Regions from separate parts of the Actinomadura sp. B10D3 genome, predicted to be linked through region 1. Evidence: riboswitches for the same ligand, from Rfam matches in the RefSeq annotation. Region 1 holds a riboswitch; each other region holds the start of a gene.
The links. Region 1 has a riboswitch for cobalamin ahead of ABGB11_RS05640 (ribonucleoside-diphosphate reductase subunit alpha). Riboswitches for the same ligand answer to the same signal wherever they lie in the genome.

Region 1 (7,515 bases):
CCGGACACGCTGAGGACGAGCAGCCCGGCCCACAGCAGGACGACGAGCCTGCGCCGCCGGAAACAGAAGCGCCCGAGCCGGGCCAGGACGACCGCCACGACACCCCACCACCAATCACTAGTAGAGTAGGAAGTGTTAGTGAGCTAGCGCGATCTGTCAACCGTGCCCGGAAACGTGAACGTGCCGCCCTCCCCGTGGGAGGACGGCACGTTCGGTGCTGCGAAGGATCAGTCGGTGGCGTACTCGGCCGTCTCCGCGCCGGTGGTGACGCGGCGCAGGCCGGCGTTCTCCAGCACCCGGGCGGACGCCGGGTTCGCCAGCTCCACGGTCGCGACGACCGTGTCCACGTCAGGCGCGGCCAGGGCGAACGCCACGATGGCGCGGGCGGCCTCGCTGGCGTAGCCGCGGCCCCGCCGGGACTCCACGACGCCGTAGCCGAACTCGACGCGGCCGTCGCCGGGCGGCCAGAACAGGCCGATGGCGCCGACGACCAGCCCGGTGGACCGCTCGATGATCTGCCGCTGGCCGTACGCGCCGAGCGCGTCCGGGTCGCGGGCGATCACGCCGGCGATGACGCGGTCGCCCTCGGCGGGGAAGTCGTCCGCCCAGTGGGCCTGCCGCAGGCCGTCGACGACGGCGGCGACCTCGGCCGCGGTCCACGGGCGCAGGACGAGACGATCGGTGATCAGGTCGGATGAAGACAAGCGTGGCTCCTGCTCGAACTGGACGTCCGGGCCGCGCTCAACGGCGCGCGCACCGGACAAGGGCATGCTGACGAAGGGCCGCGCGGGCCATATTCATCAACCTCCCTCGTCGCAGGAACGCGATGCAGGCTACTACTACCGGATGTAGGGCGGCGCGACGCCCCAGCCCCAGTGCGGCATGGGCGCTTCCAGGGGCGGCTTGGCGTCCGGCTGGGAGTTGGCGAGCGCGATGCGCGTCCCCCACTCGATGTAGGACGCGAACGCGGCGCGGAACTCCGGGTCGTCCGGGAGGCCGGTCTCGTCGGCCGCGTTCATCGATGCTGTAGCGGATGTACTCGACGATCATGACGGCCCCCACGTGCCTCCGGTCGGGTAATCACCGTAATCCTGTAATCACCCGACCGGAAGGCGGTGGGTCAGTCCGCGGGGGCGGAGGAGCGGCGGAGCCAGGCGACCACGCCGGCCGCCGCCGCCAGGACCAGCGCGATCAGGCCGATCCAGAGCCAGCCCGACGACCCGCCCGACTCCTGCGCGGACGCGGCCTTCGTCGCGGACGGCGCCGGCGCGGCGGGCCGGGCGCCGCCCGATGACCCCCGCACGGTGAACGCGTAGGAGCCGCTCACGGGGTGGCCGTCCGCCGACACGACACGCCAGCCCACCGTGTACTCGCCGTTGGGCAGCGCCCCGGTGACCGCCTGCGTGACCTTGTTGTCGACCGCGCGGGGCGGCCCCGCCTGATACTGCCGGTCCGCGGCGTCCGTCAGCACGACGCGCGGCAGCCGGATCGGATCGGAGTAGGTGAGGACGATCTCCGACGGCGCCGCGACCGTCGCGTCCTTCGCCGGGCTGGCGCCGGTGAGCGCGGCGTGCGCCGAGGCGGGGGGCGCGGTGAGCGCGAGCACCGTCCCGGCGGCCGCGGTGCCCGCGGTGACCCGGAGCGCCGCCCGGGTCATGCCCGGCTCCGCGCCCTGGTCACGCCGTACGCGCCGACGCCGATGCCGATCACGCCCACCGCGAGGCCGGCGCCGCCGAGCAGCCGCGCCGTCCCGTCATCGGCGGACGCCGCGGGCCCGCTCGCCGAGACGGGCTTCACCTGGGCGCTCAGGCCGGTTCCGGTCGCGGTGCCCTCGGGGAGCAGCTTCAGGACCGGCGACGGGTGCTCCGGCTCCGCGGCCCCCTCGGCCGGAGGCTCCTCCCACTTGACGACCTCGCCGCCCGTGTAGGTCTGGTCGGCCTTGAAGACGAGCTGGCCGGTGTCGGTGGGCAGCGGTCCGAGCGAGACGTCGAACTCCTGGAACCGGCCGGGCTCGATCTCGCCCCCCGACCAGGTGATCTCCGTGATCGCCTCGGTCAGCTCGGCGCCGTGCGCCTGGATCGGCTTCGGGAGCTTGGACTTCTTCGTCTTCACCGTCCAGCCCGGGGTCGGGCGGACCGACACCGACGCCAGCGGATGGTCGGCGGGCAGGTGCACCACGACCTTGGTCGTGGACGCGTCGTCGCGCTCGTTCGGCACGCGGAACGAGACCTTGGCGTACGAGCCCTGCTCGGCCGCCTTCGGGTTGACGGTGACGTGCGCGGACGCGGCCGCGGCGAACCCGATCACGGCCATGGAGGCGAGCGACGCGACGGCGCCTGCGCGCCGGGCGCCTGGAAGGAAACGCATGGAGGAACTCCGTTCGAGTCGTACGGGAAAGGCCGGACGCGCCAGGAAGCGGCGTCCGGTGATGTACTGCGCTCGGGCTCAGAGGTGAGCGAGCGCCCTCGAACGCGGCGGGGGACCCCGCCGGACCACCTGGTGCCGCAGGGACCGGCCGGTGGCCGTGATGGCGGCCGGTGCTCGCGCCGTCCGGCGGGGACGCGCCGGCGGCTCGGCCGGCTCGACGGCGAGGAGGGCCAGGAGCAGCCGGATCGGACGGTTCGCCAGCGCGGCGACCTGCCGCGCCAGCGCCCACGCGGCCCGCTCGCCGCGGCGCAGCCACCAGGCCGCGACCAGCGCGGCCACGCAGTGCGCGAGCGTCATCGCGAGGCCGCTCCCGGCGCCGCCCTGGGCCGCCCCGCCGGCCATCGCGGCGTGCGCCTCCGGCATGTGATGCCCCGCCGGCCCGGACGCGGCGGCGAAGAGCGTGTGCAGCGCGAACTGCCCGCCGAGCAGCCCGCCGAAGATCGTCGCCAGCGAGCGCTCATGGCCCGCCAGCACCGCCGTCACGCCGAGGACCGCCGCGAACCCCGCCAGCGCCGACCAGGCCGGGACCGGCACCCCGCTCGCCAGGACGTGCCCGAGGGTCGCCAGCGTGACGCACACCGTGGCGAACACCACGGCGCGCGCGGTCCTGAACAGCGGCTGCGAGGCGGGCGGGGGCATGGCGCCACCATCGTCCCACCCCGGGCCGGGGTCGCGCATCCGACCCGGCGAATCCGCGACACACCCAACATCTTGGGGTTGTGCAAAGATCGTCGACTACATGTAGGGTTCAATCCCGTGCTGGTACGCCCCCGCCGCACGTGCGGCGGGGGCGTCGTAAGAGGGAACCCGGTGCGAGTCCGGGACTGCCCCGCAGCGGTGAGCGGGAACGACCGCCGTCATCACGCACTGGGCCACGCGGCCTGGGAAGCGACGGCCAGTAGGACGCCTTTCGAGGCGGCGCCCGCGAGTCCGAAGACCTGCCCGCACGACCGGTTCGGGGTCCGTGGTCGGCCCCCGGATCGCCACGTCCAGGCCTCGCGGGTGGGCCGGGGGCGGAGCGCGGCATGCCGCCGCGTCCCCGTTCGCATGCCTCCGCGAGGCGGCTTGCGAGGGGAGATGCACGTGACACAGGCTCTGGCCGCGCCGCCTTCGGCGCCGATCGCCGCCGAGGTCGAGGCGGCCTGCGACGGGGTTCCCGGCGTGGACGCCGGACGGCTGCTCGCCGCCGTCCGGGCCGCCGGCGGCGACGACGCCGGCGCGCTGCGGGACCTGGCGATCGGCGAGGCCGCCGCCCTGGTGCCCGCCGAGCCCGGCTACTCCAGGGTCGCCGCCCGGCTCCTCGGCGGCCGGATCCGGGACGAGGCCGCGTCCGCGGGGGTCCGGACGTTCGCCGAGTCGGTCGCCGCCACGCACCGGGAGGGCCTGCTGGCGGACGCTCCGGCGGCGTTCGTCGCCGCGCACGCGTCCGCGCTGGACGCCCTCGTCGACGAGTCCGCCGATGACCGGTTCGAGTACTTCGGGCTCCGGACGCTCTATGACCGGTACCTGCTGCGGCATCCGCGGTCGCGGCTCGTGCTGGAGCGCCCGCAGCACTTCCTTCTGCGGGTCGCGTGCGGGTTGTCCGAGACCGTTGGCGAGGTCGCGGAGCTGTACGGGCTGCTCAGCACGCTGGCGTACCTGCCCAGCTCGCCGACGCTGTTCAACTCCGCGGCCCGCCGCCCGCAGCTGTCGTCCTGCTTCCTGCTCGACTCCCCGCGGGACGAGCTGGAGTCGATCTACGAGCGGTACGGGCAGATCGCGCGGCTCAGCAAGTACGCGGGCGGCATCGGCGTCTCGTGGACGCGGGTGCGGTCGCGCGGCTCCCTGATCCGCGGGACGAACGGGCACGCGAACGGGATCGTCCCGTGGCTGCGCACGCTCGACGCGTCCGTCTCCGCCGTCAACCAGGGCGGCCGCCGCAAGGGGGCGGCCTGCGTCTACCTGGAGCCGTGGCACGCCGACGTCGAGGAGTTCCTGGAACTGCGCGACAACACCGGCGAGGACGCGCGCCGCACCCACAACCTGAACCTGGCCAACTGGATCCCGGACGAGTTCATGCGCCGCGTCGAGGCCGACGGGACGTGGTCCCTGTTCGACCCGAAGGAGGTCCCCGAGCTGGCCGACCTCTGGGGCGAGGCGTTCGACGAGGCGTACCGGGCGGCGGAGAAGGAGGGGCGGTTCGTCCGGCAGATCCCGGCCCGCAAGCTCTACGGCCGGATGATGCGCACGCTTGCGGAAACGGGCAACGGGTGGATGACGTTCAAGGACGCCGCCAACCGCGCCTGCAACCAGACCGCCGAGCCCGGCCAGACCGTCCACCTGTCCAACCTGTGCACCGAGATCCTTGAGGTGACCGCGGACGGGGAGGCGGCCGTCTGCAACCTAGGCTCGGTGAACCTGGCCGCGCACGTGGACGCCTCCGGGATCGACTGGGAGCGGCTCCGCTCGACCGTGCGCACCGCCGTCCGGTTCCTGGACCGCACCATCGACAGGGGCTTCTACCCCACGCCGGAGGCGGAGAAGGCGAACCGCAAGTGGCGGCCGGTCGGTCTCGGCGTGATGGGCCTCGCGGACGTGTTCTTCACGCTCCGCCTGCCGTTCGACTCGCCCGAGGCGCGCGAGCTGTCCACGCGGATCGCGGAGGAGATCGCGCTCGCCGCCTACACCGCGTCCGCCGACCTCGCCGCCCTGCACGGACCGCTGCCCGCCTACGGCATGACGCGGACGGCCCGCGGCCGGCTTCACCCGGACCACTTCCCGGAGGCGGTGCCGTCCCGTCCGGACGCCTGGGAGGCGCTCCGCGCGCGCGTCGCCGACGTCGGGCTCCGCAACTCGCTGCTGATCGCGATCGCCCCGACGGCCACGATCGCGTCCATCGCGGGCTGCTACGAGTGCATCGAGCCGCAGGTGTCCAACCTGTTCAAGCGCGAGACCCTCTCCGGCGAGTTCCTGCAGATCAACCGCTACCTGGTGGACGACCTGAAGGCGCTCGGGCTGTGGACGCCCGCCGTCCGAGAGGCGATCAAGAAGGCGAACGGCTCCGTCCAGGGCCTGCTCGACCTGCCGGACGAGATGCGCGCCCTCTACCGGACGGCCTGGGAGCTGCCGCAGAAGGCCCTGATCGACATGGCCGCCGGCCGCACCCCCTACATCGACCAGGCGCACTCGCTGAACCTGTTCATGGAGACGCCGACGATCGGCAAGCTCTCCTCGATGTACGCCTACGCGTGGCGCAGCGGGCTCAAGACCACCTACTACCTGCGGTCCCGTCCGGCGACGCGGATCGCGCAGACGACGGTCGCCGCGGCCGTCTGCTCCCTGGAGAACCCGGAGACGTGCGAGGCGTGCCAGTGAACGAGCGAGCGATGCTGCTGGACCCGGGCATGGACCTGACCCTGCGTCCTATGCGCTATCCCGGCTTCTACGAGCGGTACCGGGCCGCGATCCGCAACACGTGGACGGTCGAGGAGGTCGACCTCGCGTCCGACCTGGCCGACCTGGCGCGCCTCACCCCCGCCGAGCTGCACCTGGTCAACCGGCTGGTCGCGTTCTTCGCCACCGGCGACTCGATCGTGGCGAACAACCTCGTGCTCAACCTCTACAAGCACGTCAACGCGCCCGAAGCACGGCTCTACCTGTCGCGGCAGCTCTTCGAGGAGGCCGTCCACGTCCAGTTCTACCTGACCCTGCTGGACACCTACCTGCCCGACCAGGACGAGCGCGCCAAGGCGTTCGCGGCGATCGAGCACATCCCGTCCATCCGGTCGAAGGCGCGGTTCTGCTTCCGCTGGATCGACTCGCTCGGCGCCCTGGACGAACTTCGTACCGCCGACGACCGCCGTGCGTTCCTGCTGAACCTGATCTGCTTCGCGGCCTGTATCGAGGGGCTGTTCTTCTACGGTGCCTTCGCCTACGTGTACTGGCTGCGGTCGCGGGGCCTGCTGAACGGTCTCGCGTCGGGGACGAACTGGGTCTTCCGTGACGAGTCCATGCACATGGAGTTCGCGTTCTCCGTCGTCGACACCGTCCGGGCCGAGGAACCCGAGCTCTTCGACGCGGACCTCACGGCCCAGGTCACCACGATGCTGGAGGAGGCCGTCCAGGCGGAACTCGACTTCGCCCGCGACCTGTGCGGCGACGGCCTGCCCGGGATGAGCGCCGGCGACATGCGCGCCTACCTGGAATACGTCGCCGACCAGCGTCTCGTCCGCCTCGGGCTCCCGCCCCGCTACGGCACGGCGAACCCGTTCGCCTTCATGGAGTTGCAGGACGTCCAGGAGCTGTCCAACTTTTTCGAGCGCCGGGTCTCGGCCTACCAGATCGGAGTGGAGGGCAGTGTCACCCTCGACGAGGCGTTCTGACGAACTTCCCCGCCGGGACGCGCGTTGAACTGGGAGACGCTAGGCGGAGGAGACAGAACGTGGCTTCACTCATAGACCGGATCATGAAGTTCGTCCGGGGCCCGCAGGGGCAGAAGGCCCGCGCGAAGGCGGACCAGTTCGCGCACAGCCCGCAGGCTCAGAAGGCGCGGGCCAAGGCCGAGCAGTTCGCCCACGGCCCGCAGGGCCAGAAGGCGCGGGCGAAGGCCGAGCAACTGGCCCGAAGTCCGCAGGCCCAGAAGGCGCGGGCACGGGCGGAGCGCATCATCAACGACCCCCGCAACCAAGAGAAGGCCCGCAACCTCCTCTCCCGCCTCCGCGGCAGCCCTCGCCGCTGACCGCGAGGACCGACGGCCCGCCCGGACCGGGCGGGCCGTCGGTCTGCCCGGCACGATCCCCGGACCGGTGTCACCCCCGGGCACTACGTTCTCGGCATGATCAAATCCAGCCCCCCGCTCTCCGACGAGGACGCCCTGGAGATCCCGCGATCCTGGAAGCGGCATCTGCATCCCCGGCGCGGCGGACACCCCGGCCCGAAGATCACGGTGGCCGGCGTGCGCGAGGACGAGCTCTTGGCGCCCTACGCGGCCGAGATCGAGACGGCGCTCGGCCACCGCGCCACCGACCCGGCCCTCGCCGCGGCGGCGCGCGAGCACCTCGCGGGCGGGGCCGATCCGCTCGGCGCGGCGGTGATCGCGGCCATCCCGGA
Region 2 (7,515 bases), on a different contig from region 1:
GGTAAGCATATATACTAAAAGTCCCCGAAGGCCGCTCGCCACTTAGCGTTTGCTTCTGCCTGTGTCTCAGCGCGTATAGCAGCGAGGACCCTTGGAACGTCATCCTGCAATCGAGATTGAAAGTCCGCAAAATCCGTGTATCGCCACTCCTGTTGCGTAAGAATATCCTTGTCACCGGCTACGGAGCGGACGACCGTATTCGCTGTATAGCCAATCAACTGCATGGCCACACTGGCGAATGAAAGTGGAAGATAGGTGTTGAATTCAGAGTTTGCGACACTATGAACAGCACATTCAATATAGAAGGATGGCGCGGTCATCGACTCGTATTGACGAGCCCAGGTCTTAAACAGCCTGACTGTAGCCTTATAGGTATCGTCAGTCCGAGACTGCTTTGTCACGCCGTTTTGGCGATGAGTGCGCGGATAGTTGTCTCGCTCTGAACGCTCGCGCCTGGAGTAGACTTTGATCGGGTCCTTCGAACTGTATGGGGTGCGGCTGATAGCAGGGACTATATCCGCATTTAGAGGTCCCAGAACTTTGACGCACTTATCCCCCAATTCTACTCGCCCTGATACAAGGTTGCTGCGACCGATGATGGTCGCAATACGCTCAAACAGCCGTTCCAGCGAGCGTCCGACTCGGGGGAACTCCAAGGATCATAGAGTGCAACGATATCGACATCGTTGATCTCTTTGATTGCGGTATTGTTTCGATAAGATCCTTGCAGGAAGGTATCGAACTTACTCCCGTCGCTATTGTCGAGCGCTTTACGAATATTCTCGTGTAGATTCTTCGCCTGCGTCACCTTCCAATCAGGCGGTCCAGCCGAGTATTTATCAATCAAGCTCTGAGAGATTTTGAAAGACATCCCAATACCTCTCTCGAATATAGCTTAGCCGGTCAATACAGTCTAATTGGTGACGCTAGACCAGATGAGCCGGACAGAAACACTCGTGTCCGCTGGCCGGTTCCGGACTTGCGCGGGGGCCCCTCGCGGGGCCTCGGGACGGGCTTTTGCGGGCAGGCAGGTGCTGCCCGTCCGCCGATCGAGGCTACGAGGCCCCGCCCCCGCGCAAGTCCGGACCCGACCAGCTTCAATCTGCGGGCCATGGACGGTTTCGGGTCTCATGCTCTGATGTGGGCGCGGGGCGGGTGCGTGGTTGGGCCCGTCCACCGCAGGGCGGGACCGTGGACGGCCGCCCCACCGTGGACGGCCCGCACGTACCGCACCGCGCAAGCTGAGCCAGGCCCCGCGCACGGCAGGCACAGAATTGTCGGGCAGCGGCTTCCAGGTCGGGCGACGCTTAAGACGGAATTGCCGACACGGCGCCGGCCCGAACTCCCTCACGGTCGCCCCTACGGGGTGGCCTGCGGCCATTCCGCCGGCCCCGACCCGGTCAGCACTCAAGGGAGGCCGCGGCCCTCAAGTAGCCGCGCGGCAATCGTCAGGAGGCCCCGCCTCTCTGCCACGGGGGCGAAACAGAGAGGCGGGGCGGCAGGTGACGAGCGGCGGCCCGAACTCCCCAGCCAGGGCCGCGCGTCACCGCCGGAAACGAGGGACGACCCTTAAGCCCACCCCATGGGATCGTCCCCCTGTGGCCTACCAGGTGCCGGGGAACATGCGGTGCCTGAGAAGGGCTTCGACCTGATCGGCCGCCGCTTTGGCATCGCCGCAGGGCGCCAGGTAGCCGCACCGCCCGCGCTCCGCAACGTGGTAGCCCCACATGCCGCCGGGAACAGCCAGCGCGGTTACCCCGAGCCCGACGTGATCGTCTGGACCGCTGACGTAGACCCATAGCAGCGGCAGCGTGAACCCTTGTGCGCGATAGAGCCGGACGGGCCGCCAGCCCCGAGGCTCCAGGGCCACGACCAACAGGTTCAGGAACCTTTCCCCCGTAGCGCCGCCTCGGCACGTCCGCCAACGCAAGACGTACCGCTCAACCTGAGCGCTCAGAGGGCGCACTTGGCCCATACGATCTTTCCGCCTTCCGTAATCGGTCGGGTTCCCCAGTCGTGCACGAGTTGCGACATCAGTAGGAGGCCCCGTCCCGAGGTCGCTTCGAAGTCCTCGGGGCCGACCGCCGGGAGCCCCTCCCCCTGGTCCCACACTTCGATTACCGCCAAGGCCGCACGGACGTCGCGGAAGATCCGCACGATGATCTGACCGTCGCCGTGCCGCCATGCGTTGGTCACCAACTCACTCACGACCAGCCGCCCCACGAAGTCGTCCGTGGAACCCCACTCGCGGAACTGCGCGGCGAGGAAGTCTCGCGCTAGTGCTGGCGCGCAGTCGTCGGGGTCGAGAAGGAGTGTCGGGATTTCGGGGGCGGGTGCGGACATCGCTACGACCTTCGGAACGTCTCCGGTTGCTTCGGCTGTCAAGCGTGCCCGCATCGGGCTACGCTCGCTACGTTCCGGAACGGTCCGCAACATGTGGGAGGGGTCATGCACGCGCGGGAATCGCTCGACTCGACGAGGTCGCTTTGGCACTTCATTGCGGTCCACCTGCGCCGCTATCGCGAAGCGCACCATTTGTCCGGGCAGGCTCTCGCCGACCTGCTTGGGTGTGACCGTTCCACTGTTTCCAGGTACGAGTCCGACCGGCTCAGGCTCAAACGGGAGCACGCGGAGATCATCGATCGCATGTGGAACACGGACGGCATGTTCACGGCCCTGATCGGGTTCGCCGAGCGCGCCGACGATGGTGACTGGCTGTTGGAACTCGCCGAGTTCGAAGCTCGCGCAACACGGATCAGGATGTGGGAGGCGTCAGTCGTCCCCGGTCTGCTCCAGACGCCGGAGTACGCGAGTGCCGCGCTGAACGCTGGAACGGCGGACGACCCCCGAGCAACCGTTGAGCGGCGACTGGCACGACAGGCAGCCGTGTTCGACAAGCCGAAGCCCCCGAGGGTGGCGGCCTTGCTCGGCTGGGCAGCGGTTGAACAAGTGGTGGGGGGCGCTGACGTCATGCGCGGCCAACTCGCCCGCTTGATCGAGCTGAGCGAGCTTCCCCACGTCAGCGTCCGAGTTGTGGAGAAGAGCGCGGGGGCGCATCCAGGGCTTGACGGCCCTTTCAAGATCCTCACGGTCGGAGACCGGGATCTCGCCTACACCGAAGCGGCGACGCGTGGCCGCTTCCTCATGGACCCGTTCGACGTCCAAGAGGTGGCAGTAAGGTACGACTTGGTTAGCGACATCGCCGCCCCGGTCGGCCCGACTCGGGCCCTCCTGGAGGCCGAATTGGAGAAGTACACATGACCCAGTGGCGCAAGTCGAAGCGCAGCGGTACGGGCGCGCAGTCCGACTGCGTGGAGGTTGCGAACCTCTCTGGAAACATCGGCGTGCGCGACAGCAAGGACCCGAGCGGCCCCCACATCACGCTTCCGGCCGAGCTCTTCCGCCAGCTAGCAAAGGCCATCAAGCACGGCGCCCACGACGTGCCCTAATAGGGCTACCCCCACAGGCATAGAGAGCCCCCGTCCATCAGCCAGCAGCGGACAGGGGCTCTCCTCTTTCCCTCAGTCGTCCCGCCAGACCGGTTCGAGGAGGTCGGGGTTGAAGGTCGCCCGTCCCTTGCCTGCGGGTGGACGATCACCGCGTGGAACGCTTCCCGGACGTACGTGCGCTTGACGGAAAGCGGGAGCCCGCCGTCTACCTCAGCCAGGTACCAGCGCCGCCGGATGTCGGCGATGTCGGTCGAAGCGCGCTTGCGTCGGGTGTCCGCCGCAGCTTCGGCCTTGTTCTTCTCGGTGCGGAGAGGCCGGCCTCTTCGGGTTCGAGGTTGATCCGGTCTTCCTGCCAGCCGAACGTACGCGGACCACCGACCGACTTGCCACGCTCGGCGCGGGCACGGCGCGGAGGAATCATCGGTCAGGCGACCTGCCTGGGGGTCGGTAGGGTGGGAGTGCGGATGGTTCGCTCGCGTTCTGCGTGAGCGTCGTAAGAGGGAACCCGGTGCGAGTCCGGGACTGCCCCGCAGCGGTGAGCGGGAACGACCGCCGTCATCACGCACTGGGCCACGCGGCCTGGGAAGCGACGGCCAGTAGGACGCCTCGGAGAGGCGATGCCCGCGAGTCCGAAGACCTGCCTCCGCCCGCGCGCCGGCCGGCGTGCGGTGGTCCGCGGCCTCGTGGGACGGTCCGCGCCACGGCGACGCCGTGCCGTGCGCCCTTCCCGCGTGTCCGCCCGTGGCAGAGCGAGGGAAGCCGCCATGAACACCACGATCCTCGGATATCCCCGGATAGGCCCGAACCGGGAACTCAAGGTCGCCACCGAGAACCACTGGGCCGGACGCATCGACGCCGGCGCGCTCACCGAGACCGGTGCCCGCCTTCGGGCGGACGTCTGGACGCGGCTGCGCGACGCCGGGCTCGGCAGCGTCCCGTCCAACACGTTCTCGTTCTACGACCACGTGCTCGACACCAGCGTGTGGGTCGATGCGATTCCCGACCGCTATCGCCACCTGACCGGGTTCGACCGGTACTTCGCCATGGCGCGCGGTGTCCAGGACGTCCCGCCCCTGGAGATGACCAAGTGGTACGACACCAACTACCACTACATCGTGCCCGAGGTGGGGCCGGGGACGCGGTTCCGGCTGGCGGAGGGGGCGGCGGCCAAGCCGCTCGCCGAGTACCGGGAGGCGAAGGCGCTCGGGATCGAGACGCGGCCCGTGCTCGTCGGGCCGCTGACGTACCTGCTGCTGGCCAAGCCCGCGGTGGACGGGTTCCGCCCGCTGAGCCTGCTCGACGGGCTGCTCGACGTGTACGCCGAGGTGCTGGAGCGGCTCGCCGGGGCGGGCGCGGAATGGGTGCAGCTGGACGAGCCCGCGCTCGTGGAGGACCGGACGTCCGAGGAGATCGACGCGCTCGCCCGCGCCTACGCGGGGCTCGGGCGCCTCACCAGCAGGCCGCGGCTGATGGTCGCCACCTACTTCGGCAGAGTCGGCGTGGACGCGTTGCGCGTTCTCGCCAAGAGCCGTGTCGAGGCGGTCGGGCTCGACTTCGTCGCGGGGCCCGAGAACGTCGACGTGCTGGCGTCGGTGGGTGGGCTGCCTCGCAAGACGCTCGTCGCGGGCGTGGTCGACGGGCGCAACGTCTGGCGGACGGACCAGCGGCGGGCCAGGGCGACCTGCGCCTCGCTGCTCGGGCTGGTCGACCGGCTGGTGGTGAGCACGTCGTGTTCGCTGATGCACGTCCCGATCGACCTGGACGCCGAGACGTCGCTGGCGGAGGACGTCCGGAGCCGGCTCGCGTTCGCCCGGCAGAAGGTCGGTGAGGTCGTCGGGCTCGGGCGTGCGCTGCGCGAGGACGTGCCCGCCGAGGCCACGGCGACCAGGCCGGCGGTCGACAGGGCCGTCCGCGAACGCGTGAAGGCGCTCGGCGACGGGCGGCGGGGCGACCGGGCCGCCCGGTTCGCCGCCCAGCGGAAGGCGCTGGGGCTGCCCGCGCTGGCCACGACCACGATCGGCTCGTTCCCGCAGACGCCCGAGATCCGCAAGATCCGCGCCGACCGCCGTGCCGGGCGCATCAGCGAGGAGGCCTACAAGAAGGCGATGAAGGACGAGATCGCCCGCGTCATCGCGTTGCAGGAGGAGCTCGGGCTGGACGTCCTCGTGCACGGCGAGCCGGAGCGCAACGACATGGTGCAGTACTTCGCCGAGCAGCTCGACGGGTACGCGGCGACCGAGCACGGGTGGGTGCAGTCGTACGGGTCGCGGTACGTCCGCCCGCCGATCCTGCACGGCGACGTAGCGCGGCCCCGTCCGATGACGGTCGAGTGGGCGACGTACGCGCAGTCGCTGACGGGCAAGCCGGTCAAGGGGATGCTGACCGGTCCGGTGACGATGCTGGCGTGGTCGTTCGTCCGCGACGACCAGCCGCTCGCCGACACCGCCCGCCAGGTCGCCCTCGCCTTGCGGGACGAGATCGCCGATCTGGAGGCGGCCGGGATCCGCGTCATCCAGGTGGACGAGCCCGCGCTGCGCGAGCTGCTGCCGCTACGGGCCGCCGACCGTCCCGCCTACCTGGACTGGGCGGTCGGTGCGTTCCGGCTCGCCACCTCGGGGGTCGCCGACACCACCCAGATCCACACGCACATGTGCTACTCGGAGTTCGGGGAGATCATCGGGACGATCGGCGAGCTGGACGCCGACGTCACCAGCGTCGAGGCGGCCCGCTCCCACATGGAGCTGGTCGGCGACCTGCGCGCCGCCGGGTACGAGAACGGCATCGGGCCCGGCGTGTACGACATCCACTCCCCGCGCGTCCCGTCCGCGGAGGAGATGGAGGAGAACCTGCGGCGCGCGCTCCGGGCGGTGGAGCCCGCGCGGCTGTGGGTCAATCCCGACTGCGGCCTGAAGACCCGCGCCTACCCGGAGACGGAGGCGTCCCTGCGCAACCTCGTCACGGCGGCCCGGCGCGTCCGGAAGGAGATCGCGGGCTGACGCCCGGGGGTCGCGTGGCCCGCCCCCCCCGCCGGGCCACGCGACGCCGGGCGGGGTCACCCGCGCTCAGGGTCGTCCAGCGTCTCGCAGAGCTGGACGATCTGTTCGCAGGCTTCGGTGATGTCGGTGATGGGCAGGCATCCGACCGCGCCGGAGCGGGCGCACCAGCGGAACGACGCGGCCTCGCACCAGACGGTCAGGTCGCCCTGGCCGTGCAGGACGGGCTGACCGGACTTCTCGGTGGGGGTGAGGTGGACGATCCCGCGCCGGACGATCAGGGCGTGGAGGTCCCGCGTGGCGTGCGGCCCGTCCACCCGCCAGACATGGCGGCGGCGCACGGTGTGCGGGAGCGGGAGGGCGAACCAGGTCGCCTTACCGGGGACGGCCGGCGTCCGCAGCCGGGACCGCGTGGGGTGGTGGCCCCACCGGCCCCGCGCGAGCAGCTCGACGATCTCCAGGCCGCGGCCGTGGTCGAGGACGTCGTCGCCGGGGCCGGCGGGCGGGCGCCATCCGCGCAGCGTGTCGAAGGTCTTGACGACGAGCTCGTCCCGTCCGTGCCCGTCGTCGCGCTGGTAGACCCAGAGCTCGGCTCCCGGGGAGCCGTCGCGGGACGTCGCGTGCTGCAGGACGTTGGTGGCCAGCTCGCTGACCATGAGCGTGATGTCGTCGACGTCGCCGACCGACAGGCCGAGCGCGGGCAGGAGGCCGGTGACGTGGGCGCGGGCGACCCTGGCGATGGAGGTGTCCGCGGGCAGGGGGAGGGCGGCGCAGCCGCCGTTCTCCAGCCTCCAGGGGATCCCGCACATCGCTGCGGCCTTCGTCATGACGCCCACCCTCACAGGGGTCGTTAGCGGAGCCGGTCGGATCCAGACATTCGCGACATGCGTCCTCATGGTTCGCGACTCGCTATGTGTGAATCACAGATCCAAGCCTCGCACATTTCCGGCCACCTCGGGCAGCGGACCGCAAGGATCATTCACCCACAAGTGAGACGTTCACCGATGCGCCCGAAATGGTCCAAACCACATCGCCTGGGAGCGCCTGAAGCGTGTACCGGCGGACAGGCGACC
Region 3 (7,515 bases), on a different contig from region 1:
GACGTGGTTGTCGGTCTCGGGCTCGTCGAGCCCGGCGACGAGGCGGACGGCGTCGTCCAGCATCGCGACGACGTGCGGGAACGCGTCCCGGAAGAAGCCGCTGATGCGGACGGTCACGTCGATGCGCGGCCGGCCCAGTTCCGCGATGGGGATCGGCTCCAGCGCGGTGACGCGGCGGGACGCCTCGTCCCATTCCGGGCGGACGCCGAGCAGGGCGAGTACCTCGGCGACGTCGTCGCCCGCCGTGCGCATCGCGCTCGTCCCCCACACCGACAGGCCGACCGAGCGCGGCCACTCGCCGTGGTCGGCGCGGTAGCGGTCCAGCAGGGAGGCGGCCATCGCCTGCCCGGTCTCCCAGGCGAGCCGGCTCGGGACGGCGCGCGGGTCCACCGAGTAGAAGTTCCGCCCGGTCGGCAGGACGTTGACGAGCCCGCGCAGCGGCGAACCGCTCGGACCGGCCGGGACGTACCCGCCGTCCAGCGCGTGCAGGACGTGGTCGAGCTCGTCGGGCGTCCGGGCCAGGCGCGGGACGACCTCGGACGCGGCGAACTCCAGCACGCGTGTCACTGCTTCGCGGCGGCCCTCCGGGAGTGCTTCGGCGGCACGGGCGGCGGCGTCCACGGCCCAGCCGGCGTCCTCCATGGCCTGGACGAGCTCGCGGGCTGTGGCCTCGGCCGCGTCGACGTCGCCGAGCGCCTCGCCGCCGTCCTCGCTGAGGCCGAGCGCCTCGCGCAGGCCGGGGAGCGTCTCGCGTCCTGACCACATCTGGCGGGCGCGGAGCATGGCCAGGACCAGGTCGACGCGGGCCGCGCCCTCCGGCGCCTCGCCGAGGACGTGCAGGCCGTCGCGGATCTGCGCGTCCTTCACCTCGCACAGCCACCCGTCCACGTGCAGGAGGAAGTCGTCGAACTCGGTGTCGTGCGGGCGGTCGTCCAGGCCGAGGTCGTGGTCGAGCCTCGCGGCCTGGATGAGCGTCCAGATCTGCGCGCGGATCGCGGGCAGCTTCGCCGGGTCCATCGCGGCGATCGTCGCGTGCTCGTCGAGGAGCTGTTCGAGGCGGGCGATGTCGCCGTAGGTCTCGGCGCGGGCCATCGGCGGGACCATGTGGTCGACGAGGACGGCGTGCGCGCGGCGCTTGGCCTGCGTCCCCTCCCCCGGGTCGTTGACGAGGAACGGGTAGACCAGCGGGACGTCGCCGAGCGCGGCGTCGGTGCCGCAGGACGCGGACATGCCCGCCGCCTTGCCGGGCAGCCACTCCAGGTTGCCGTGCTTGCCGACGTGGACGATCGCGTGCGCGCCGAACTCGTCCGCCAGCCACCGGTACGCGGCCAGGTAGTGGTGGCTCGGCGGCAGGTCGGGGTCGTGGTAGATCGCGATGGGGTTCTGCCCGAAGCCGCGCGGCGGCTGCACCATGACGACGACGTTCCCGGCGCGGAGGGCGGCGAGCACGATGTCGCCGTCCTGGACGAACAGCTGCCCGGGAGGCGCGCCCCAGTGCAGCTCCGTCTCGCCCCGGAACACCTCCGGGAGGGTGCGGTACCAGCGTTCGTAGGACGCCGCCGAGATGCGGACCGGATTGCCCGCGAGCTGCTCCTCGGTGAGCCAGTCCTCGTCCTGCCCGCCGGCCGTGATGAGCGCGTGGACGAGCGCGTCGCCGTCCTGCTCCCGGACGCCGGGGAAGCCCTCGCCGAGGTCGTACCCGGCCGCGTCGAGCCGCGCCAGCAGCCGCACGGTGCTCGCCGGGGTGTCGAGACCGACGGCGTTGCCCACGCGGGAGTGCTTCGTCGGGTACGCCGACAGCATCACCACGATGCGCCGCTCGGCGGGCGGGGTGTGCCGCAGCCGCCCGTGCCGGACCGCGATCCCGGCGACCCGCGCCGCCCGCTCCGGATCGGCCCGGTAGACGGTGAGGCCGTCCTCGCCGGTCTCCTTGAACGAGAACGGGACGGTGATGATCCGCCCGTCGAACTCGGGGATCGCGACCTGCGACGCGGCGTCCAGCGGGGACAGGCCGTCGTCGCTCGCCTCCCACTCGGCGCGGCTCGTCGTGAGGCAGAGGCCCTGGAGGATCGGCACGTCCAGCGCGGCCAGCGCGCCGACGTCCCACGCCTCGTCGTCGCCCCCGGCCCCGGCCGTGGCGGGCCTGGTCCCGCCCGCCGCGAGGACGGTCACGACCAGCGCGTCCGCCTCCCGGAGCGTGTCGAGCAGTGCGGGCTCCGCGGTGCGGAGCGACGAGCAGAACACGGGGAGCGGCCGCCCGCCGGCGTCCTCGACGGCCTCGCACAGGGCCTCGACGAAGTCGGTGTTCCCGGCCATGTGGTGGGCGCGGTAGTAGAGCACGCCGATCACGGGGCCGTCGCCGCCGCGGGTCTCGCGCTCGAGCCGTCCCCAGGCGGGCGCCGGCCGCGGCGGCCCGAACCCGCGTCCGGTCAGCAGCACCGTGTCCGACAGGAACGCGTGCAGTTCGGCGAGGTTGGCGGGACCGCCGTGGGCGAGGTAGGAGTGCGCCTCGGCGCAGACGCCGCCGGACACCGTCGACAGCTCCATCAGCTCCGCGTCGGGGGCCTGCTCGCCGCCGAGGACGACGACCGGCCGGGGCCCCGCGAGCAGGGCGTCGAGCCCGTCCTCCCACGCGCGCCGCCCGCCGAGCAGCCGCACCACGACGAGATCGGTTCCCTCGACCAGCCCGGGCAGGTCGTCCACGGAGAGCCGCGCGGGGTTGCCGAGCCGGTAGCCGGCTCCGGACGCGCGGGCGCTCAGCAGATCGGTGTCGGACGTCGACAGCAGCAGGACGGTGCCAGCGGACACGGCCGTTCCTCCCCCTGGGGTCCTCGCCCCGGTCGCGGGTGTCGCGACGGCAGGAGTCTCCTGGCTCCCGGATCGACGCTCGCCCCGGCCTTCCCGTCCGTGCGGACAGTGGCCTTCGGCGGGGTTCGCTCCCCGGTCACAGTGGCGGGACCGCGCCGGATTCGCACCGGCTTCCTCCCATTGCCATCGCCTGCCCAGAACCCTACGGCAGCGCGGCCCGCCCGCAAAGTGTGGTTAACATCCTCCCCGTGCCGAATGTCAGAGCCCGTGCCGACGCGTGTCCTGGGGCGCTGCAGACACACGACGCCGCCGACGGGGCGCTGGCGCGCGTCCGGGTGCCGGGGGGCGCGGTGTCGTCCGCGCAGCTCAGGGTGCTCGGAGGCGCCGCCCGCGACCTGGGCTCGGACGTCATCGAGCTGACGTCCCGGGGCAACCTCCAGGTGCGCGGCGTCCGGGACCCGGCGGCGCTCGCGGAGCGGCTGGCGGCCGCCGGGCTGCTTCCCTCTCCGTCACATGAGCGTGTGCGCAACATCGTCGCCTCGCCGCTCGGCGGGCGCGGCGAGCACGGCGCCCTGGAGACGGACCCGCTGGTCACGGACCTCGATCGGGCGCTGTGCGGACGGCCGCCGCTGGCAGGGCTGCCGGGACGGTTCCTGTTCGCCTTCGATGACGGCAGCGGCGACGTGGCCTCGCTGCAAGCGGACCTCACGCACACTCCCGGCGGCTTCCTGCTGGCCGGGCTTCCGAGCGTCCTGCCGCCCGGCGACCCGGTCCGGACGATGGTCGCGGCGGCCGAGATCTTCCTCTCGATCCGAGGCGACGCCTGGCGCCTGGCGGAGGTGCCCGACGGCCCGCGGCGTGTGGCGTCCGAGCTCGGCGGAGAGCTGGTGCGGACCGCGGCGGCCCTGGAGCCGCCGCGTCCGCACGCCGGGGTCGTCCCGCAGCGGAACGGGCTGGTCGCGCTGGAGGCCGTTCCGCCGCTCGGCCGGTTGTCCGGCGCGCAGGCCGAGGCGCTCGCCGGCGTCGCGGACGAGGTCAGGGTGACGCCCTGGCGCAGCGCCGTCGTCCGGGACCTGGGCCCGGCGGACGCGTACCGCATCGCGGGACGGCTCGGCTCCGCGGGGTTCGCGACCGACCCCGATTCACCCTGGATCGGCGTCACCGCGTGCACGGGCAGTCCCGGTTGCGCGAGATCGCAGGGCGACGTGCAGGGAGAGGCCCGGCGCTTCGTCGCGGGCCTGAGCCGTGCCCCCGACACCCCCGTCCACTGGGCGGGATGCGAGCGGCGCTGCGGGATGCCCCGCGGCCCGGTCGTGCTGAAGACGGCGAAGGGACAGCAGTGATCGACTACGTCCGGGACGGCGCCGAGATCTACCGGCGGTCGTTCGCGACCATCCGCGCGGAGGCCGATCTGTCGGGGCTGCCGGACGGCGTGGCCCGGGTCGCCGTGCGGATGATCCACGCGTGCGGGATGACCGACCTCGTCGAGGACCTGGTGTGGTCGCCGGGCGTGGTGGAGCGGGCGCGGTCGGCGCTGCTGGACGGCGCGCCGGTCCTCTGCGACGCGCGCATGGTCGCGGCCGGTGTCACGCGGCCCCGGCTGCCCGCGGGCAACGAGGTCGTGTGCACGCTCGGCGAGCCGGGCGTGCCCGAGCTGGCAGCGCGGCTCGGCACCACGCGCAGCGCGGCGGCCCTGGAGCTGTGGCGCGACCGGTTGGACGGGGCGGTCGTGGCCATCGGCAACGCGCCGACCGCGCTGTTCCGGCTGCTGGAGATGGTCGAGGAAGGCGCGGGACGCCCGGCGGCGGTCATCGGCGTGCCGGTCGGGTTCATCGGCGCCGCCGAGTCGAAGGAGGCGCTCGCCGCGAGCGGCCTCGACCATCTGGCGGTGCGCGGGCGGCGCGGCGGCAGCGCGATGACGGCGGCGGCGGTCAACGCCATCGCCGGTGAGGCGGAGTGATGGCGGGACGGCTGTTCGGCGTGGGCGTCGGACCCGGCGACCCGGAGCTGGTCACGGTGAAGGCCGCGCGGCTCATCGGCGACGCCGATGTCGTCGCCTACCACTGCGCGCGGCACGGCCGCAGCATCGCCCGGTCGGTCGCCGAACCGTACCTGCGCGACGGGCAGGTCGAGGAGCAGTTCGTCTATCCGGTGACGACCGAGACGACCGGCCATCCGGGCGGCTACCAGGGGGCGCTGGACGAGTTCTACGCCGATTGCGCCGCCCGTCTCGCGACCCACCTGGACGCGGGACGGACGGTGGTGGTCCTGAGCGAGGGCGACCCGCTGTTCTACGGGTCCTACATGCATCTGCACAAGAGGCTCGCCCCGCACTACCCGACCGAGGTGGTGCCCGGTGTGACGTCGCTGAGCGCGGCGTCGGCCGCGGCGGGACGTCCGCTGGCGGAGCGGGAGGAGACGCTGACCGTCCTGCCCGGCACGCTGCCCGGCGGCGAGCTGGCCGAGCGGCTGCGGGACACCGACGCCGCGGCCGTCCTCAAGCTGGGCCGGACGTTCCCGAAGGTCAGGCAGGCGTTCGAGGACGCCGGCAGGCTCGGCGACGCCTGGTACGTCGAGCGGGCCTCGTCCGAGCGGCAGCGGGTCGTCCCGCTCGCCGACGTCGATCCGGCGGACGTCCCGTACATGTCGCTCGCCCTGCTGACGAGCCCGGCGGAGAGGTCGTTCACCGCGCCGCCCCCCGAACCGGCCCGCGGCGCCGGCGCGGTGGCGGTCGTCGGGCTCGGGCCGGCGGGACGGCCGTGGCTCACCCCGGAGGCGCAGGACGTCCTCGCGTCCGCGACCGACCTCGTCGGCTACGCCCCCTACCTGGACCGGGTCCCCGCGAACCCGCGCCAGCGGCGGCACTCGTCCGGGAACCGGGTGGAGGCCGACCGGGCGCGGCACGCGCTGGCCCTCGCGCGGGACGGGGCACGGGTGGCCGTCGTCTCGTCCGGCGATCCGGGCGTGTTCGCGATGGCGGCGGCCGTGCTGGAGGCCGCGGCGGAGGACGCGTTCGCGGACGTGCCGGTGCGGGTCGTGCCCGGGCTGACGGCCGCGCAGGCCGTCGCGGCGAGGGCGGGCGCACCGCTCGGACACGACTTCTGCGTCCTGTCGCTCTCGGACATCCTCAAGCCGTGGGACGTCATCGCGCGGCGGCTGCGGGCCGCCGCGCAGGCCGATCTGGTGATGGCCCTCTACAACCCGGCGTCCAGCCGCCGCAGGCACCAGCTCCCGGCGGCGCGCGACCTGCTGCTGGAGCACCGCTCCCCCGAGACGCCGGTCGTGGTCGGACGCGACGTCGGCGGCCCGGAGGAGAGCGTCACCGTGACGACGCTCGGGAAGCTGGACCCCGAGGACGTCGACATGCGCTGCCTGCTCATCATCGGCTCGTCCACCACCAAGGTCACCGATCAGGGCGTTGTGTACACTCCCCGCCGCTATCCCTGAACCCGCTCTACCCCTGAATCCACACGGCGGCGGTGGCCACGTCGTCCGCCGCCCGCACGCCCTCGGGGAGCGGCGGGCGGTCGACCATGACGACCGGCATGCCCGCCTCGCGGGCGGCGGTGAGCTTCGCACGCGTCATGGCGCCGCCGCTGTCCTTGGTGACCAGCACGTCCAGGCGGTGCTCGCGGATCAGGGCGTGCTCGCCGTCCACCGTGTACGGGCCGCGCGCGAGCAGAACGTGCACGTTGGACGGGACGGGCGGCTCCGGCGGGTCGACCGACCGGGCGAGGAACCAGGCGTCCGCCCGCGCGGCGAACACCGGGATGCTGCGGCGGCCCGTGGTGAGGAAGACACGGGCACCGTCCGGAAGCGTACGCGCGGCATCGGCCAGGGACGGGACGCGCCGCCAGTCGTCGCCGTCCTCCTCGTGCCACCCCGGCCGGCGCAGCGCGAGCAGCGGCACGCCCGTCATCTCCGAAGCGCGGGCGGCCGAGGCGCTCATCCGCTCCGCGAACGGATGCGTCGCGTCCACCAGGCGGTCGATCCGGTGCTCGCGGAGCCAGGCGGCCAGACCCTCCGCGCCGCCGAACCCGCCGATGTGCACCTCCCCCACCGGCAGGCGCGGGTCGGACACGCGCCCGGCCAGCGACGACACGACGTGCACGCCGGGCAGGCGGGCCGCGAGGGCGCGGGCCTCGGCCGTCCCGCCGAGGATCAGGACGCGCCGCACGAGCGGTCCCGGGCGGCGCTGGAGCGGTCCCGGGCGGCGCTGGAGCGGTCCCGGGCGGCACTGTAGAGGTGGCTGTCGGGGAAGGCCGACGCCGTGAGGACGCGGCCGACGACGATCACCGCCGTGCGCGTCACGCCCGCCGCACGCACGCGGTCCGCGATGTCGCCGAGGGTGCCGCGCAGGACGACCTCGTCCGGCCGGCTGGCGCTTGCGACGACCGCGACCGGGCAGCCGGCGCCGTAGTGCGGCAGCAGCTCGGCCGCCACCGCGTCGATGCGCTGCACGGCCAGGTGCAGCACCATCGTGGCCCTGCTCGCGCCGAGGGTCGCCAGGTCCTCGCCCTCCGGCATCGGGGTCGCGCGGACCGCGGTGCGGGTGAGGATCACGGTCTGGCCGACGCCCGGCACGGTCAGCTCCCGCCCGAGCGAGGCCGCCGCAGCGGCGAACGCGGGGACGCCCGGCACGACCTCGTACGGCACGCCCGCCGCGTCCAGGCGCCGCATCTGCTCGGCGACGGCGCTGAACACCGA
Region 4 (7,515 bases), on a different contig from region 1:
CGCCTCGGTGACCCGGTCGCGGTCTGGCCGTGCGCCGGCTGCGGACGGCCCGTGCCGCAGCCGGTGCGCGGCGCCCGCACCGTCCGCTACTGCCAGGACGGGGACGGCGCGTGCGAGAAGGCCGCGCTGGCGAGCCGCGAGCGCGGCCTCGAATCCCCCGGCCTCACCGGCCAGGTCGCCTGGACGTGGGAGATGGTCGACCGGCTGGAGGGCCTCGCCGACCGGCTCGCCGGATCGCTGATGTCCGAGCTGAGCGTCGCCGGCGTCGAGCGGCGGGTCGCCGACGTCCGCGCCGAGGCCGCCGGGCAGGTCGCGATCGCGCAGCGGGAGCGCGACGAGTCCCAGCGGCAGGCGCGGCTCGCGTGGCGGGAGACGTCCACCGCGCGGGCCCGGGCGGAGGCCGCCGAGCAGGAGGCCGCGTCCGCCCGCGCGGAGGCCGAGCGCCTCGCCGCCGAACGCGACGCCGCGCGCCAGGAGTGCCAGGAGGCCGAGGACGACGCCGAGGGCGCCCGCGCGGCCCGCCTCGCCGCCGAGCGCGAACGCGACCGGATGGCCTCCCGGGAGGGCGAGCTGCTCTCCTCCCTGGAGAGCGCCCGCGCGGAGCTGGTCTCGCTGCACGGGCGGCTGTCGGAGGCCGAGACCCTCGTCGAGGGGCAGCGCGTCGAGGCCGAGGCCGCCACCCGCGCCGCCGATGACCTGCGCTCGGCCGTCCGCGACGCCGAGGCCAAGCGGGGGCAGGCCGTCGCCGACCGCGACCAGATCCAGGCGCGGGCCCGCGAGCTCGAACAGCACACCTGGCAGCTCACCCGCACCGCCGACGAGCTGCGCGCCGCGGTCCGGGCGCTCACCGCCGAACGGGACGCCGCCCGCGCCGAGGCCGACCGCGCCCGCCGCCGCGTCGACGCGCTCACCGCGGCGGTCGACGGGCAGCCCGGCCCGCGCCCGCCCGTCGACCGGGAGCCGCCGACCGGGCTGCACTCCCTGCCGCCGATGAACGGGTCCCTGTTGGACATCGGGGGCGACCCGCTCGCCACCGACCCGCTCCGTCACAACAGCCGTAACGGGCACAACGGCCCCAACGGATACGGACATCGCCTTCCCCATGCCGGCTGACGGTCACGCCGGTCGGAGGACGCGCATATGGAGGAGGTGAGGCCAACCCCACACTGCACTGGCCCTGAGACCGGCCGCCGTACCGCACCGGGGTGGTACGGCGGCCGGTGCTAGTCCCCGCCCTCCAGGAGCCGGGCGTAGTCGACGGCCCCCGCGTGCACGGCGGCGTGCACGGCGCGGGCGATCCTCGACCCCCATGTCGAGCGCGGGCCCGCGAAGATCTCCTCCTGCCCGCCGGTCTCGACCACGACGCAGATGGCGTCCGACGCCGTCCCCGTGCACGGGAACCCCGCTTCGAGCAGTCCCTGCGTCTTGGCCTCGGTGGCGGTGACGACCGCGTTCACCAGCGCCGCGTCGCTCATCGGCACCGGCACGCCGACCACGATGTTGACGGTCCCGGGCGCTCGGGCGGGCTCGGACGCGCCGCCCTCCGCGAGCGGTGCCAGCTCGGGATCGGGCGTCCCGGCGGGCGCGGCGGCCCAGGTCGGGACGCGCAGCCCGACCGTCGCCGACACGCTCACCCCTTCGTCGTCGCGCCGCATGGTGCGCGCCACCGACGCCGCCGTGAGCATCCCGGCGCCCCGGCCGTCCAGCCCCTGCGACGCCGCCAGCTCTGCCAGGTGCGCGACGGGGTCCGTCCGCGAGTAGCTGCCCGGGACCTGCGCGTTCAGCACCCAGCGCGCCGGGCCGATGCCGCCGCCGAGCATCGCCGAGGAGATCATCCGGTGCCCGGGGCCCGGCCGCCACACGGTCATGGCGAGCCGCGCGCCGTCCTCCTCGCGCCACACCGTCTCGATGTTCACGGACGCTCCAGTGACAGGATCGGCCGGCCGCCCGGACCGGACGTGACGTGCACCCGCGCGCCGAAATGCTCCTCGACCGTCGCGCGGGTGAGGACCTGCTCGGGCCGCCCCGCCGCGGCGACCCGCCCGCCCGACAGCAGGACCAGGCCGTCGGCGTACTGCCCCGCCAGGGTCAGGTCGTGGATCGTGGTCACGACCGTGAGCTCGTCGGACAGCCGCAGCTGGTCGATCAGCTCCAGCACCTGCTGCTGGTGGCCGATGTCCAGCGCGGTGGTCGGCTCGTCCAGCAGGAGCACGGAGGCCTGCTGGGCGAGCGCGCGGGCCAGCACCACGCGCTGCCGCTCCCCGCCGGACAGGTGGTCGAGCGGGCGGGCGGAGAAGGCGGTGAGGTCCAGCCTGCCGAGCACCTCGCCGGTGATGGCCCGGTCGCGCGCGCTCTCGCGCCCGAGATGCGGGATGTAGGGGGAGCGGCCCAGCAGGGCGTAGTCGAACACCGTCATGCCGACCGGGAGGTTCGGGCTCTGCGGGGCGTAGGCGACGAGCCGGGCGCGCTGCCGCGGCTTGAGCGTCTGCAGGTCCTCGCCCGCGAGGGCGATCTCGCCGCGGGACGGGACGAGCCCGAGGACCGCGCGCAGCAGCGTCGACTTCCCCGCGCCGTTCGGCCCGATGACCGCCGTCCACGTCCCGGCGGGGACGTCCAGCGACACCCCCTCCAGCACCGGCCGCCCGCCGAGCGCGACGTCCAGCCCCCGCACCGCGACCGTCACGTGTCCACCTGCCTGCGGGAGGCGCGCAGCACCACGACGAAGAACGGCCCGCCGACGAACGCCGTCACGACGCCGAGCGGCAGCTCGCCCGGCTTGACCGCCGTCCGCGCCACCAGGTCCGCCGCCTCCAGGAACGCCGCCCCGCCGAGCAGCGACAGCGGCAGCACGATCCGGTACGAGCCGCCCGCCAGCCGCCGCACGATGTGCGGCACGACGATGCCGACGAACGCGATCAGCCCGCTCACCGCGACCGCGGACGCCGTCGCCAGCGACGCCGCCACCAGCACCGTCAGCCGCACCCGCGACGCCGCCAGCCCGAGCGACGCCGCCTCCTCGTCCCCGACGCTCAGCACGTCCAGCAGCCGGCCGTGCGCGAGCAGCACGACCGCCGACACCAGCGCGTACGGGGCCACCAGACCGAGCTGGTGCCAGTCGGCCGTCCCGACGCCGCCGAGGATCCACGAGAAGATCCGCTGCAGCTCCTGCGCGTTCATCTGCTGGATGAACGTCTGCACCGCCGCCAGGAACGACGACACCGCCACCCCCGCCAGCACCAGCGTGGCCGCCCCGTTCCCGCGTCCCGCCGCGACGTTGCCGAGCGCGTACGCCAGGAACACCCCGCCCATGGCGCCGGCGAACGCGGCCAGCGGCACCCCGTATCCGGGGTCGCCCGGCACCAGCACGATCACCACCGTCGCGCCGACCCCCGCACCGGCCGCCGCGCCGAGCAGGTACGGGTCGGCGAGCGGGTTGCGGAACACGCCCTGGTATCCGGCGCCCGCCACCGCCAGCATCCCCCCGGCCAGCGCCGCCATCAGCGCCCGCGGCACGCGCAGCTCGAACAGCACGTTCTCGTCGATCACCCCGAACCCCGAGTCGACGTGCACGAACGGGATCTTGTCGGCGAGGGCCTTCAGGACCCCCGCCACCGGCAGCCCGGCCGCCCCGACCAGCACCCCGGCCAGCAGGGCCGCCACCAGCAGGCCCACCGCCACCGCGAGCGGCAGCGGCCGCAGCCGGGCCTGCTGCCGCGCCTCCCCCCGCCCGCGCCACGCGGGCTTCTGCCCGCGTCGCGCAGACGTCTTGGTCTGGTCGTCGGGGACGTCTCCGGAGCGGGCCGGGCGCTTGCTCACGGGCGGGAGTCCCCGGTCACTGGACCTTCTGGGCGGCGTCGCCGATCGCCTTCACGAACTCCGGCAGGCGGGGACCCCAGCGGGAGGCGATGTCGTCGTCGAGTTCGACCACGCCCTGGCCCTTGACGGCCTTGAGGTCCGACCAGCCGGGGCGCTTGCCGAGGGCGGCGGCGTTCTGCCCGCAGCACTTGGTGTCGGCCAGGAAGATCAGGTCCGGGTCCTGCTTGAGCAGGTACTCGCGGGACAGCTGCGGGTATCCGCCGGACGCCTTCCCGGCCTTGTCGGCGATGTTCTGTAGGCCGAACAGCGCGTACACCTGGCCAACGAACGTCTGCGACGTCACCGAGTGAAGCTGCTGGTCGAGCTCGTGGTAGTAGGTGAGGCCCTTGGCCTTGGACGACGCGGCGACCGTCCGCTGGATCGAGGCCCGCATGCCGTCGGTGACCTTCTTCGCCTCGGCGGTGTGGCCGGTGGCCTGTCCGAGGTCGGTGATCTCGTCGTAGGCGTCGTCCAGCTTCGCCGCCGCCGGCTCCAGCAGGACCGGCACCTTCACCTTCTCCAGCGCCTTGACCACGCCGTTCAGGTCGTCGGACAGCACGACGAGGTCCGGCTTGTAAGCGATGATCGCCTCGGCGTTCGGCTTGAAGCCGGACAGCTTCGTCTTCGGCGCGTTCGCCGGGTGGTTGGAGTACTCGTCCACCGCCACCACCTGCGGACCGGCGCCGATCGCGAACAGCGTCTCGGTGTGGGTGGGGGAGAGGGACACGATCCGCTTCGGCTTCGCCGGCACCGTCACCGCGCCGTTCGCGGCCTGGACGGTGACGGACTGCTCGGCGGACGTCGTCCCGTCTCCGGACGCCGCGTCGTCGCCGCCGCATGCGGAGGCGAACAGGACGGCGCCGATGGCCATCACCGCGCCGAGGGTGCGTACGGGTCTCACAGGAGCCTCCATGCTGCGGGAAGCCGCGGCCCGCTCAGGACGGATCGCCCTTCCACGAGGTCGACGGTCGTCGGCGCGCGAGGAGGCGACCTGGCTCGGCCACTCGGAAGGGCACCACAGTTGCGGGACAGCGCCGGATTCTCACCGGACTTCGCTCCAGGCGCGCAGCATCGCAACGGTATCAGCCCATGAGTGCGGGTCTGTCGGAATCCGCGGAGTGAGTAGTATACTCACTTCGACATTGACGGAGTGAGTACTCACTCCGTAGCCTGGCGGGCATGGAGCAGAAGAGACGGCGGCGCGCTCCCGGGATGAGCCCCCCGGAACGCCGCGAAATGATCGTCCGGACCGCGCTGCCGCTGGTCGCCGAGCACGGCACCGCCGTCACGACCGGCCAGATCGCCCGCGCGGCCGGGATCGGCGAGGCCACGATCTTCCGGGTGTTCGCCGACAAGGAGGAACTGCTGGACGCGTGCGTCGCCGAGGCGCTCCGGGGCGAGCACGTCCTCGCGGAGATCGAGGCGATCCCGCTCGACCAGCCGCTGCCCGCCCGCCTCGCCGAGGCCGCCGCCGCGGTGGAGGCCTACCTCACCCGCATGGGCCTGGTCATCGGCGCGCTGCACGCCACCGGCCGCGGCGGGCGCGGCCTGCCCGGCGGCCGCGACCATCCCGGCGCCGGGCGCGAGAACGCGATGACCCGCACCCGCGACGCCCTCGCCGACCTGTTCGAACCGGAACGCGACCGGCTGCGCCTGCCCGCCGAGCAGATCGCGAGCCTGTTCATGGGCCTGCTCTTCACCCGCTCCCGCCCGCCCGGCGGCCCCGAGACGCCCGACCCGCTGCCGGTCGACGACTACCTGGACGTCTTCCTCCACGGAGCCCTCAAGGAAGGAGCCCCCGAATGACGATCACGCTCAACCACACGATCGTGACCGCCGCCGACAACGACGAGGCCGCCCGCTTCTTCGCCACCGTCATGGGGCTGCCCTACACCGGCGTCCACCCGCACGCGCGGCACTTCGTCCCGATCCGCGTGAACGACGAGCTCACCCTCGACTTCATGACCGTCGCCTACCCGCAGGGCCACCACCTGGCCTTCGACGTGGACGCCGCCACCTTCGACACCGTCCGGGACCGCCTCGACGCCCGCGAGATCCCGTACGGCGACGACCCCGCCCACCCGGACAACGGGCGGGTCGACGAGAACCACCCGCTGGGCGGGCGCGGCCTCTTCTTCTCCGACTCCAGCGGCAACCTCTACGAGCTCATCGCCCCGTGACGGTCTTGAGGAACTCCCGGGTGCGCCTGCGGTCGTCGCCCGGCATGTACTCGCCGGCGACGAAATCGGTGACGCCGGCCTTCGCCAGCTCTTCCAGCTTCGCCGCGACCGCGTCCTCGTCCCCGACGACCGCGAGGTCTCCGGGGCCCTCGACGCCCTCCCGGTCCATCATCGCCCGGTAGGACGGCAGCGTCCCGTACACCTCGAACGTCTTCGCGGCCCGCTCCCTGGCCCGCTCCACGTCGTCGGTCACGCAGACCGGGAGGCAGCACACGACCCGCGGCGCGTCCCGTCCGGCCGCCTGTGCCGCCGCGGTGATGGTCGGCGCGATGTGGTCGCGCACGGTCACCGGACCGGTCATCCAGAGCACCGTCCCGTCCGCGCGTTCCGCCGCCAGCTTCAGCATCTTGGGCCCGAGCGCGGCGAGCAGCAGGGGCACGCGCCCCTCGTTCTGGACGCTCAACCCGATGTTCCCCGTCACGGTCTCACCGGTGAACGCGGCGCTCTCCCCGTTCAGCAGGGGCACCAGGACCGACAGGTACTCGTCCATGTGCCGGATCGGCCGGCCGAAGTCGTACCCGTACATGTCCTCGATCACGATCTTGTGGGACAGCCCGATGCCGAGCGTCAGCCGCCCCTGCAACGCCAGCGCGGTCGTGCGCGCCTGCTGCGCCATGACGGCCGGGTGCCGCGGATACGTCGGCACCACGGCGGTCCCCAGTTCGATGCCCGGCACCCCCTGCCCCGCCACGGCCAGCGCGGTCAGCGCGTCCAGCCCGAAAATCTGCGAGAGCCACGCCGAGGGGAACCCGTCGTCCGCCGCCTGCCGCACATCGTCCGCCAGTTCGGCGAGCGCATCCGCACCGCCACGCTCGCTCAGCAACACACCGACCCGCACAGCACCCTCCCCAGAACCGGAATAACCCGATCCTTACACATGCCCCATAAACGCCGATCATGAAGAGGTCACAACAAGATGTGCATGGCGCGACATGTGGTGATGGCGGGGCGTGGTGTGAGCGAGGCGCTCATGATCCCTGCCGTAGCCGTCATCTGCCGGCGACGCCTCCCCGGGGTCGAGCCCGGCGTCCACGCGGGCACCTGCCGTCGCCGCCGACTTCGACCGGGCTCTCCTGAACGCTTCCTCCGAGGGCTCGACCTGAACCGTGAGGCTGTGAACGCGGCCACGTCACCGGCTCAGGGCACGACAGCGGGGCGGCCCGGAAAGTCAGGAGTCGCGGATCGCGCGGTCTCGGCCCTCCATGAAGAAGTCCAGCAGCGCGGTGGCCCCGGGCAGGACGCGCAAGGGCCGCGCGGCACCGAAGGCGGTGTTCCAGAACTCCCCATGCCGCGGCTCCCACGGGCCGACATACGCGTAGGGCTCGTTCACCTGTTCGTCTCCGGGCGACACTCCGTAATTGACGGCATCGACCGCGATGCCCAGATCGAAGTGTTCCGGCCAGAGCACAGGCGTGATCTC

Region 2: another riboswitch for cobalamin. It lies ahead of metE (5-methyltetrahydropteroyltriglutamate--homocysteine S-methyltransferase); the one in region 1 lies ahead of ABGB11_RS05640 (ribonucleoside-diphosphate reductase subunit alpha).
Region 3: another riboswitch for cobalamin. It lies ahead of cobN (cobaltochelatase subunit CobN); the one in region 1 lies ahead of ABGB11_RS05640 (ribonucleoside-diphosphate reductase subunit alpha).
Region 4: another riboswitch for cobalamin. It lies ahead of ABGB11_RS38490 (ABC transporter substrate-binding protein); the one in region 1 lies ahead of ABGB11_RS05640 (ribonucleoside-diphosphate reductase subunit alpha).

What each region holds. Positions count from the first base shown of each region.
Region 1 covers NZ_JBDPLY010000002.1:498,899-506,413, forward strand. The annotation lists gene ABGB11_RS05610 (MMPL family transporter) at 1-98, opposite strand, end outside; gene ABGB11_RS05615 (GNAT family N-acetyltransferase) at 228-704, opposite strand; gene ABGB11_RS05620 (hypothetical protein) at 840-1,019, opposite strand; gene ABGB11_RS05625 (copper resistance CopC family protein) at 1,121-1,657, opposite strand; gene ABGB11_RS05630 (YcnI family protein) at 1,654-2,367, opposite strand; gene ABGB11_RS05635 (hypothetical protein) at 2,446-3,066, opposite strand; cobalamin riboswitch at 3,171-3,388, shown strand; gene ABGB11_RS05640 (ribonucleoside-diphosphate reductase subunit alpha) at 3,511-5,781, shown strand; gene ABGB11_RS05645 (ribonucleotide-diphosphate reductase subunit beta) at 5,778-6,788, shown strand; gene ABGB11_RS05650 (hypothetical protein) at 6,848-7,144, shown strand; gene ABGB11_RS05655 (DUF4132 domain-containing protein) at 7,241-7,515, shown strand, end outside.
Region 2 covers NZ_JBDPLY010000026.1:63,060-70,574, reverse strand. The annotation lists gene ABGB11_RS31195 (nucleotidyltransferase domain-containing protein) at 563-871, opposite strand; gene ABGB11_RS31190 (hypothetical protein) at 1,604-1,870, opposite strand; gene ABGB11_RS31185 (ATP-binding protein) at 1,954-2,343, opposite strand; gene ABGB11_RS31180 (helix-turn-helix transcriptional regulator) at 2,449-3,261, shown strand; gene ABGB11_RS31175 (DUF397 domain-containing protein) at 3,258-3,449, shown strand; cobalamin riboswitch at 3,915-4,092, shown strand; gene metE (5-methyltetrahydropteroyltriglutamate--homocysteine S-methyltransferase) at 4,214-6,445, shown strand; gene ABGB11_RS31165 (ATP-binding protein) at 6,502-7,269, opposite strand.
Region 3 covers NZ_JBDPLY010000010.1:30,185-37,699, reverse strand. The annotation lists gene cobN (cobaltochelatase subunit CobN) at 1-2,808, opposite strand, end outside; cobalamin riboswitch at 2,862-2,985, opposite strand; gene ABGB11_RS17110 (precorrin-3B synthase) at 3,057-4,151, shown strand; gene ABGB11_RS17105 (precorrin-8X methylmutase) at 4,148-4,768, shown strand; gene ABGB11_RS17100 (precorrin-2 C(20)-methyltransferase) at 4,768-6,255, shown strand; gene ABGB11_RS17095 (cobalt-precorrin-6A reductase) at 6,263-6,985, opposite strand; gene cobM (precorrin-4 C(11)-methyltransferase) at 6,970-7,515, opposite strand, start outside.
Region 4 covers NZ_JBDPLY010000040.1:56,851-64,365, forward strand. The annotation lists gene ABGB11_RS38470 (chromosome segregation ATPase) at 1-1,113, shown strand, start outside; gene ABGB11_RS38475 (adenosylcobinamide amidohydrolase) at 1,224-1,916, opposite strand; gene ABGB11_RS38480 (ABC transporter ATP-binding protein) at 1,913-2,683, opposite strand; gene ABGB11_RS38485 (iron ABC transporter permease) at 2,680-3,699, opposite strand; gene ABGB11_RS38490 (ABC transporter substrate-binding protein) at 3,833-4,756, opposite strand; cobalamin riboswitch at 4,826-4,946, opposite strand; gene ABGB11_RS38495 (TetR/AcrR family transcriptional regulator) at 5,035-5,661, shown strand; gene ABGB11_RS38500 (VOC family protein) at 5,658-6,035, shown strand; gene ABGB11_RS38505 (LLM class F420-dependent oxidoreductase) at 6,022-6,933, opposite strand; gene ABGB11_RS38510 (hypothetical protein) at 7,264-7,515, opposite strand, start outside.